3 regions of the Methylosinus sp. shoA genome follow, and region 2 is predicted to be linked to each of the others. Evidence: riboswitches for the same ligand, from Rfam matches in the RefSeq annotation. Region 2 holds a riboswitch; each other region holds the start of a gene.
The links. A riboswitch is a leader RNA that binds a small molecule or an ion and turns the genes downstream of it on or off. The one in region 2 is predicted to bind cobalamin.

Region 1: it holds a riboswitch for cobalamin, as region 2 does, so the genes downstream of both, AC6IW9_RS09180 (DUF6513 domain-containing protein) here and metE (5-methyltetrahydropteroyltriglutamate--homocysteine S-methyltransferase) in region 2, are expected to answer to the same signal.
Region 3: it holds a riboswitch for cobalamin, as region 2 does, so the genes downstream of both, AC6IW9_RS05505 (CbtB domain-containing protein) here and metE (5-methyltetrahydropteroyltriglutamate--homocysteine S-methyltransferase) in region 2, are expected to answer to the same signal.

Annotation. Positions count from the first base shown of each region.
Region 1 is NZ_AP046091.1:2,034,658-2,037,921, forward strand. It holds gene AC6IW9_RS09165 (integration host factor subunit alpha) at 1-103, opposite strand, end outside; gene AC6IW9_RS09170 (carbon-nitrogen hydrolase family protein) at 326-1,150, opposite strand; tRNA gene AC6IW9_RS09175 (tRNA-His) at 1,322-1,398, shown strand; cobalamin riboswitch at 1,669-1,874, shown strand; partial or broken gene AC6IW9_RS09180 (DUF6513 domain-containing protein) at 1,949-2,317, shown strand; gene AC6IW9_RS09185 (NADPH-dependent FMN reductase) at 2,335-2,949, opposite strand; gene AC6IW9_RS09190 (FAD-dependent oxidoreductase) at 3,138-3,264, shown strand, end outside.
Region 2 is NZ_AP046091.1:1,728,803-1,732,066, forward strand. It holds gene prpC (bifunctional 2-methylcitrate synthase/citrate synthase) at 1-743, shown strand, start outside; gene AC6IW9_RS07770 (GlcG/HbpS family heme-binding protein) at 773-1,183, shown strand; cobalamin riboswitch at 1,268-1,479, shown strand; gene metE (5-methyltetrahydropteroyltriglutamate--homocysteine S-methyltransferase) at 1,593-3,264, shown strand, end outside.
Region 3 is NZ_AP046091.1:1,217,990-1,221,253, forward strand. It holds gene tnpA (IS66-like element accessory protein TnpA) at 1-224, opposite strand, end outside; partial or broken gene AC6IW9_RS05495 (cobyric acid synthase) at 697-906, opposite strand; gene cobO (cob(I)yrinic acid a,c-diamide adenosyltransferase) at 911-1,549, opposite strand; cobalamin riboswitch at 1,593-1,783, shown strand; gene AC6IW9_RS05505 (CbtB domain-containing protein) at 1,823-2,008, shown strand; gene AC6IW9_RS05510 (CbtA family protein) at 2,021-2,767, shown strand; gene AC6IW9_RS05515 (DUF1636 family protein) at 2,776-3,168, shown strand; gene cobW (cobalamin biosynthesis protein CobW) at 3,165-3,264, shown strand, end outside.

The DNA.
Region 1 (3,264 bases), 310 kb from region 2:
TCTGGCGGGCTTCGGCGCGCGACAGCGTCGGGCAACAACTGTAGACGGCCTCACGCAGGGCGGCCCGCGTCAAAGTGTGCCCTGGCTCGATTTTCTTGGTCATGCTATCGGTGCGGGCGCAAACGTGCCCGCCTCGCGGTTTTTCGGACGCGACGCCATGATTTTTGCTCCCCCCGCTGCCGGCGCACATTTTCGGCGCCCATCCTGTTTCGGATTGTAAGCAGACCAATATTTTAGCCATAATTTGCCGATGCGCGCAAGAGCGTGCGGGAATTCCGCTGGCGGCTCCGCCAGTTATGCGTCTTCGGGGGAAGGGGAGAAGGCGTCAGGCCGGCAGCGCGACCTTGTGGGTCGCCACGGGGATCATCGCTCTCACCTTGCGGATGCGCTCGGGGTCGATTCGCGTCGAGACGATGCCGACGCCGTCCGACGCGCGGGCGACGACATGGCCCCAGGGATCGGCGACGAGCGAATGGCCATAGCTGACGCGTGTCTCATGGCGGGTCTTGTGGGCGCCGGTCTGGTCGGGAGCGACGATATAGGTCTGGCTCTCGATCGCCCGGGCGCGCAGCAGCACCTCCCAATGATCCTTGCCGGTGACCATCGTGAAGGCGGAGGGAAGAGCGATGAGGTCCGCGCCTTTTTCGGCGAGTTTCTGGAACAAATAGGGGAAGCGCAGATCGTAGCAGATGGCGCAGCCGATGGTGAGCCCCTCGCAATCATAGGTGACGACGGCGTCGCCCGGCTTGAAGGCGGCGCTCTCGCGATATTGCGCGCCGTCCGGCGCGGTGATGTCGAACATATGGATCTTGCGGTAGCGGGCGACCTCCTCGCCGCGCCGGTCGAAGGCGACCGTGGTGTTGTGGAGGCGCTCCTCGCCCTCGACCTTTTCGAGAATGGAGCCGGCGTGAATGAAGACGCCGTGGCGGCGGGCGAGCTCGCTGCACAGCGAATAGGCGGGCCCACCCGGCAGCGTTTCGGCGGCGGCCGCCTTGTCGGCGCGGTTGCCGCCGATGAAGTCGAACACCTCCGGCAGGCAGATCCAGTCGGGCCGCTCCTCGCGGACGGCCTGCTCGATCAGCGCGCTCGCGGCAGTGAGATTGGCGGCCTTGTCGCTGACGGAGTTCATCTGGATCAAAGTGATTTTCATCGGCGGGCGGTCCTCGCGGGGCCGCGGGCGAGAGGCATGCGGCGCGCCCCATGTTAAGCAGAGATTCGGACATCGGCCAAGGCGAGGCGGCGCCGCCCGGATTTCGCGCGCCGTGGCGATATTCGCATTGCAAAGAAGCGGCGATGCTTCTAGTTTCCCGCCCGCTGACGGGCCGCCATAGCTCAGTTGGTTAGAGCACCAGATTGTGGATCTGGGGGTCCCCCGTTCGAGCCGGGGTGGCGGTACCATACAACTCACTGAAAAACCGAAATGTTTTGAAACCTCGGCGGGGCCGGTCATGGCCCTGAAAGGGAACAAGACATCTCAAAGTCCCGGAATGGGCGCATAGGGTCCCGGAAAATTCCCGGAACGTGTTCACATGCCGTTCCTGTGCCAGCTCGCGAACTGGATAGCGCCGCTCTATCGTTCCAGGATGGGATCATCGCCCAGGCTGGAGCCGACGCCGTCGAGCAAGGCGCGTGATCGTGCCGGGTGCTCGACAAGCGCCCACCAAATCGAAAGAATGCAATCGTCGTGGTTCTCCGGCCCATTGCGGGCCGGAGCCGAGAGGGAGTTCGGTGAGCCTCCGGGCCGATGCCGAAGCTGCCCCCGCAACTGTGAGCGGCAAGTCGATTATGCGCCACTGGAGCCACGAGGCTCCGGGAAGGCCGGACCGGGACGACGACCCGCGAGCCGGGAGACCTGCCGCGACAACATCGAAGTCCTCGGGCGGGGTGTCCCAGGGGGATCGCTTGCGGCCGCCGGGCGTTTGCGCTCCGGGGCGTCCTCGCATGCGACCGGCGCAGGGATGCGCCGATCCTGATGGGGATCGACAATGTCACCGAGCTGACGGACGCCGACACGACCGGCGTCAATGCGCTGCCGATGGGGCTCGTGTCCGAACTCCACGTCACGGCCGTTCTCGCGGTGCAGGTGAGTCCACACTGCCGGACGGCGATCCGTGAATTCGACCGGGCGCGCCGCGAATATTACGCGGCGCGCGAGGCGAAAGCGCTGCCCCAGGGCTTCGGCGGCGGACTGATGGCGCTGCGAGACCGCAAGCCTAATGCGACGACTCCAGAGGACATTGCGACACTGGCCGCGCAGGTGCGTGATCCGGACTATCGCATCGAGGTCGCCGAGGACGGCGTCCATGTCATGGAGAAGCCTGATTTCGCCATGTCTTACCGTATGAGCGACAAAAACTCACGCCAGGGGATCGCGGCGTGCTCTCCCGCCTTGTCGATCGCGGCGCGATGGAGCGACTTCAACAGCAGCTCCAGGGACGAGCGCGTCCGCGCATCGACAAATCGAAGAGCGCCGAGCTCGTCGACCGCCAGCCGCTCGTGCGCGCGCTGGATGCAGACTTCTGGCGCCGGCACCACGAAGCCACCGAGATCGCGCAGAATGCGCGCGAGCTCCGCCATGCCGCGATGACCGCCATGGCCCTGGCTCGCCACCGCGAGCGCCGAGACCTTGCCCAACAGAGCCGCCGCGCCGAGCGGACGAGAGGCCCAGTCGACGAGATTCTTCAGCACGCCCGGAACCGAATGGTTGAACTCGGGAAAGACCCAGAAGACCGCGTCCGCCTCCATGATCTCCCGGCGCAGCGAACGCACCGCCGGCGGCGGCTCGTCATGGTCCAGATCCTCATTGTAATGCGGCAGATCGGCAAGATGTTCGTAGACGGCGATCTTCATTCCGCGGGGCGCGAGCGCCTGCAGGCTTTCTGCGATCTTTCGGTTGTAGGACGCCCTTCTCAGCGAGCCCGGAATAGCGAGAACACGAATCTCCGACATGAGCGATCCCCTCACGGCCATTCTCCGTAGCGGCCGTTCCAGCCGCGCGAGAATAACGTTCCTCGCGAGGATGATCGCGAGGCCATGATGGAACGCTGCGTTCCGCAGCATGCCTCTTTCGATGCGAGCCGAACGGCGCATAATCTACTTTAACAATCGGCATTATAGATTTATATAGGAGCGCGACCATGACCGATGATGCGGCGCGGGGCGGCCGGAGCGAGGAAGCGGATGTCCTGATCGTCGGGGCCGGGCCGGTCGGATGCGCGAGCGCGCTGCAGCTCGGCCGGCTGGGCCATCGAGTCGCGCTGTTCG
Region 2 (3,264 bases):
ACTATGCGCACAATGGCCGTCGGATCGACATCGAGACCGATGATGATTCGATCGGCGCGCATTTCCTGCACCTTCTGCACGGCCGGCCTCCTGCGGAGGCGCATGTGCGGGCGATGCATACGACGCTCGTCGTCTATGCCGAGCACGAGTTCAACGCCTCGACCTTCACCGCGCGCTCGATCGCCGGCACCGGCGCGGACTTGTACTCCGCGGTGACAGGCGCCGTCGGCGCTCTGCGCGGGCCCAAGCACGGCGGCGCGAATGAAGCCGCTTTCGAAATTCAGAAGCGCTATGCGAGCGCCGACGAGGCGGAGGCCGACATACGCCGGCGCGTCGAGGCGAAGGAAGTGATCATCGGTTTCGGCCATCCCGTCTACACGACCGTCGATCCGCGCAACAAGGTGATGAAGGACGTGGCGCAGCGGCTCTCCGCGGACGGAGCGTCCATGAAGATGTTCGAGATCGCCGAGCGCATCGAGGCGGTGATGGCCGAGAGCAAGCGCATGTTCGCCAATGTCGATTGGTTCAGCGCCGTGTCCTATCACGCCATGGGCGTGCCGACGGCGATGTTCACGCCGCTGTTCGTGATGGCCCGGACGTCGGGCTGGTGCGCGCATATCGTCGAGCAGCGCGTCGACAACAAGATCATCCGGCCGTCCGCCAATTACGTCGGGCCGCAGAGGCGCCGCTTCACGCCGATCAAGGACCGTGGCCTGCGCTCGTCGCCTTCCTGGGCGGCGTGACCCGGGCCGATTTTTCGAGAGGACCGACGATGAAGACCAAGTACTCGCTCGTTTTTCAGGACGCGAAGCGAATCGCCGAGGCGGCCGAAGCGGAGGCCTCGCGGAACGGATGGAGCGTGGCCGTCGCGATCGTAGACGACGGCGGGCATCTCGTCTTCTTGCAGCGGCTCGACGGAACGCAGGCGGCATCGAGCGAGATCGCGATACACAAGGCGAGAACGGCAACCCTGTTCAAGCGGCCCACGAAAGCTCTCGAAGAGGTCATCGCCTCCGGCCGTGTCGCGACGCTGAATCTCCCGGGCCTCACGCCGGTCGAAGGCGGGGTTCCGCTCGTCTTTCGCGGCGATATCGTCGGCGCGATCGGCGTTTCCGGGGTTCAATCGTTCCAGGACGGGATCGTCGCCCAGGCTGGAGCCGACGCCGTCGAGCAAGGCGCGTGATCGTGCCGGGCACGAAACGTCGGCGCTGATATAATGATATTCAGATATCTTTATATCATGATTGACAAGCGCCCGCCAAATCGAAAGAATGCTTTTCGTCGTGGTTCTCCGGCCAATTCCTGGTCGGAGCCAAGAGGGAATTCGGTGAGCCTTCGGGCGAATCCGGAGCTGCCCCCGCAACTGTGAGCGGCGAGTTCCGCGTCCATCTCGTGTCACTGGAGCCGCAAGGCTCCGGGAAGGCCGGACAGGAACGACGACCCGCGAGCCAGGAGACCTGCCGCGACGTCATGAAATCCTCGGGCGGGGCGCCCCGGTGGATCGCTCGCGGCCGTCGGAGACGTTCTCCGACGGGGTTTTCCGCTCGCGACCGCTCGGCCTTTTGCCCCCAATGCGAATGGGGTCTGCCGAAATGTCGAATGAAAGAACATCTTCCGCCATCGCCGTCGCGACGCTCGGCGCGCCGCGCATCGGTCCGCGCCGCGAACTGAAGTTCGCGCTCGAGAGTTTTTGGGCGGGCAAGTCCGACGCCGAGGCGCTCGCGAAGACAGCTTCGGAGCTGCGCGCCGCCAATTGGGCGCGTCAAGCGATGCTCGGGGCGACCGTCGTCCCTTCGAATGATTTCTCTCTCTACGATCATGTGCTCGATGTGAGCGCCATGGTCGGCGCCGTGCCGGAGATCTACGGATGGCGCGGCGGCGAGGTTCCGCTCGACGTCTATTTTGCCATGGCGCGTGGATCGTCCGGCGCCGCTCCCTGTAGACATGCTCATCATCAGGGGCACGGCGCGCCGGCGCTCGAGATGACCAAATGGTTCGACACCAATTACCATTACATGGTTCCCGAGTTCACGCGCGGGCAGGTATTCGATCTGTCGTCGCAAAAGCCGATGAATGAGTTTTCGGAAGCGCTCGCGCTCGGCTATCGCACGCGGCCCGTCCTTCTCGGACCCGTTACTTATCTCCTGCTCGGCAAGAGCAAGGACGCGTCCTTCGAGCCGATCGATCTGATCGACGGCCTCCTTCCCGTCTATGTCGAAACGCTGAAGCGTCTCACGGAAAAGGGCGCGGAGTGGGTCCAGCTCGACGAGCCCTGTCTCGTCCTCGACCTCGACGAGAAGGTGCGCAAAACGCTGCTCCGCGCCTATTCGATCTTCGCGCGCGAAATTCCTTCGCTGAAGATCATGCTGACGAGCTATTTCGGCGGCCTCGGCGACAATCTCGAAACCGCCGTCGCGCTGCCGATAGCCGGCCTGCATCTCGATCTCGTTCGCGCGCCCGGCCAGCTCGACGCCGTCTCGGCGAAGGCGCCCGGCGATCTCGTCTTGTCGCTCGGCGTCGTCGACGGCCGGAATGTATGGCGCGCGAACCTGCCTACGATCGTCGATCGGCTCGAATCCGCGGTCGCGTCTCGCGGCGCGGAGCGTGTCGAAGTCGCGCCCTCGTGCTCGCTCCTGCATGTTCCGGTCGATCTCGCGCTCGAGGATACGCTCGATCCTGAACTGAAGAGCTGGCTCGCTTTCGCTGCGCAAAAAGTGTTGGAGCTCGCGACGATCGGCCGTGCGCTCCGAGACGGGCGCGAGGCGGTCGCAGACGCGCTCGAGGCCTCCGGGGCCGCCGCAAGGGCGCGCAGGTCGTCCGACAAGATTCATGATCGCGCCGTCGCTGGGCGCGTCGCGTCGCTGACGCCGGAAATGTCGCGTCGCGGCCTCCCGTTCGCAGAGAGGCGTGGTCTTCAGAAAGACCGCTTGCGCCTTCCATCATTCCCGACCACGACGATCGGCTCCTTTCCGCAGACGGAGGAGGTGCGCAAGGCGCGCGCCGCCTATCTCAAAGGCGCGCTGAGCTATGCGCATTATCACGCTTTTCTGCGAGAGAAGATCGAGGACGCCGTACGCTGGCAGGAAAGAATCGGCGTCGACGTGCTGGTGCATGGCGAATTCGAGCGCAACGACATGGTCCAGTATTTCGGCGAACAGCTCGCAGGCTATGCTTTCACCAAGAATGCATGGGTGCAGAGCTACGGCTCACGTTGCGTGCGGCCGCCGATCATCTATGGCGACGTATCGCGGCCCGAGCCGATGA
Region 3 (3,264 bases), 510 kb from region 2:
CGCCCGGTGCGCGCCTGGCGGCGCCACTGCGTCAATTGCTGCGCGCATATCCGATATTTGCGGGCCACGTCGGCGACGCGCGCTCCAGGCGCGAGACTCTCTCGTACGATCCGGCCCTTCAGCTCCTTCGACCACAGCCGATTGCCCGAACGTGAACGACGAAAATCCACACGTCCGACAAATCCTGCGCCAAAAGCCGTTTCGATCGTCGCATTCTCGTTCATCTTCGGATCCTTCCAGAGACATGGCTGTCCCTCAGAAGAATCTCACATCCGAAAATCCTTCCGAACCCGAAGAATCAATGGGGTCGCAACGGCGCTTACGATGATCCAGCTGCTGAAAATCTGAAAGCGCTTGAAAGCTCGGAGCAGGACGCGAACTATTGCGAGCAGTGGGCGGATGCCATGGTGGCATCCCGCCAGTTGATGGGCCCAAGCCTGGCCATGCCAAAACAAAGTAACTAGAGAAAGCCAAGGCGAGGCGTTGGGATGCAAGGGGATGAACGTTATGGACACCCAGACGCTTCTCATCATCGTTCTCTTGATTCTGCTTCTTGGAGGCGGTGGCTGGTACGGGCGGGGCCGCTGGTTTTAGCGAGCAAGAGACGGTCACAAGGCTCACGGTGACGATGGATGAACGGGGGCTCGAGGCCTAGCCTGGGTCGAGGAGCTTAGCCTTCGGCTTCGTCCTCCTCACAGATCCGGGCATACGGCTTTCCTGCCCAAGGGATGTCGGCACCGGCACGCGCGCCGCGCGCGCCTGCAACGCCTGGGCGCGACCGATCTCGCCGCCGTCGGCCGTCACCGCAGCGTTGTTTTGACATATTTTGCGGCTTGACTGCAAGGTCGGCGACGATCGGCGATTTGCCGACGTCCGAGCCGGAACCTGGAACATGATGGCTTTCATGCCGCTAGAACTCGATGCCCTCCTGGGCTTTCACGCCGGCCGCGAAGTGGTGCTTCACCGGGGTCATGTCGGTCACGAGGTCGGCGGCCTCGATCATCTCTGGCTTGGCATTTCGGCCCGTGACAACGACATGCAAGTCCGGCCGGCGAGTGCGTAGCGTCTCGATGACGTCGGTCAGGACAAGGTGCTCGTAGCGCAACGCGATGTTGATCTCGTCGAGGATGACGAGCCGGAACGAGAGGTCCGCCAGGAGGGCTTTGGCTGTCGTCCAGGCCTTTTCGGCGGCGGCCATGTCACGAGCGTGGTCTTGAGTTTCCCAAGTGAAGCCTTCGCCGAGCGTATGCCAAACAACCTGGTCGCCAAACTTCTCGATTGCCTTGCGCTCGCCGGTCTCCCAGGCTCCCTTGCCGAATTGCACCACGCCGACGCGCATGCCGCGGCCGAGAGCGCGCAGCAGCAGGCCCCACGCCGCCGTGGACTTACCCTTGCCCTTGCCGGTGTGGACGATCAGAAGCCCCTTCTCGACGGTTTTTTCCGAAACCTCGGCATCTTGCGCAGCCTTGCGCTTCTGCATCTTTTCCTTGTGCCGGGCTTCGTCATTTTCGACCGCCTGCATCGAAACGTCCCCCTTACCCTTCTCCATCGGGTCAAAATCCCGATTTCCATTGACGCGACACTCTGGCAGCCTTTATCAAACCGGGGACGGTTCCCCGCAAGGGGTCATGGGAATACGGTATGCCTTCAGCAGGGTGAAGCCGTAGCTGCCCCCGCAACTGTGATCGGTGAGTGTCTGATCAGTATGCCACTGGGAAACCGGGAAGGCGATCAGGCACATGGACCCGAGAGCCAGGAGACCGACCGTCCTCGCTACCAGCCAACTCATCATGACCCCGGAGGGGTGGTCAAGGAGAGCCTCGTGAACGCACAGTCCCATTCCGCACCATTGTCGGCCGCCGGTCAGAGAGCCGAGAGCCTCCAGGCCGTGGCCCTGGCCCTTTTCGTCGGCGTTGCTCTCGTCTTTACGGCGGGATTTTCGCATTCGTCGACAATCCACAATGCCGGCCACGATACACGCCACGCTCTCAGCTTTCCTTGCCACTGAGCGAGGGTTCAAATGATTGCCCGCGTTCTTGCGACCGCCCTTGCGGCGGGTTTCGCTGCTGGCGTTTTGGTCGCGGCGCTGCAGCATTTCACCACGACGCCGTTGATCCTCGCCGCGGAGACGTATGAGAACCGAGCCGCGGAAAGCAACTCCCTGCGGCACGGTGGGCGCTCGACGGGGGAGGCTCGCCTCGTCCTGGCGCATAGCGGGCGCGACGAGGCCGCAGGTGAGGCCGAATGGGCGCCGACCGAGGGTATCGAGCGTACGCTCTACACCAGCACCGTCACGATGGCGACGGCCGTCGGCTTCGCATTCTTGCTGCTCGCCGGGCTACTGATCGCCAACGATCCCATCGACACGCGGCGAGCTCTGGGCTGGTCTGCTGCGGGGTTCGTCGTGACCGGTCTTGCGCCGGCGCTGGGCCTTCCGCCCGAGCTACCCGGCATGATGGCGGCCGATCTCGTGGCGCGACAGATCTGGTGGGTCGCGACTGCGACTGCGACTGCCGCAGCCCTGTGGTTGATATTGCGCCCGAATGGCTTCGCGATGCCGGCCCTGGGCCTCGTGCTTCTGCTCGCCCCGCACATTGTGGGCGCCCCTCATCCTGCTGCCGAGGAAGCAAGTCGAACGCCCGCCGAGCTTGCGGCTCGGTTCGCATCCGCTTCTCTTGTCGTGCACGCAGTGCTCTGGGCGTTGACCGGCGCCCTGGTCGGATGGTTCTGGCAGAGGACAGAAAGCTCGATCGCGGTGGAGGCTTAGCGGCGACCATGTCCGATGAGCCCGTTACCGTATTCGTATGCGTAAGCTGCCGGCGGGCGGTTCCCGATGGCGAAGGCTACGACCTGCCGGGGGTGCTGCTGGCCGATGCGCTGCGCGAGCGCCTTGCCGCCGATCACACGATCACGGTGACGCCCGTCCAGTGCCTGGCCGTTTGCAATCGGCCGAGCACCATCGCGCTCGTCGGCTCCAACAGGTGGACATACCTCATCGGCAACCTCGAAACGGAAACGCACCTCGACCAGATCGTCGAGTCCGCACGCGCCTATGGATGCTCGGACAACGGCATCATCCCCTGGAAGGAGCGCCCCGAGTGCTTTCGAAAGGGCGTCATCTCACGAGCGCCGCCCTCGGGCTTTTCTCATCCGGAGTCGAATCCATGACCGCACTTGCCAAAGTGCCCTGCAGCATCGTGACCGGCTTTCTCGGCGCCGGCAAAACCACGCTCGTACGCAACATCCTGCAAAACGGCGCGGGGC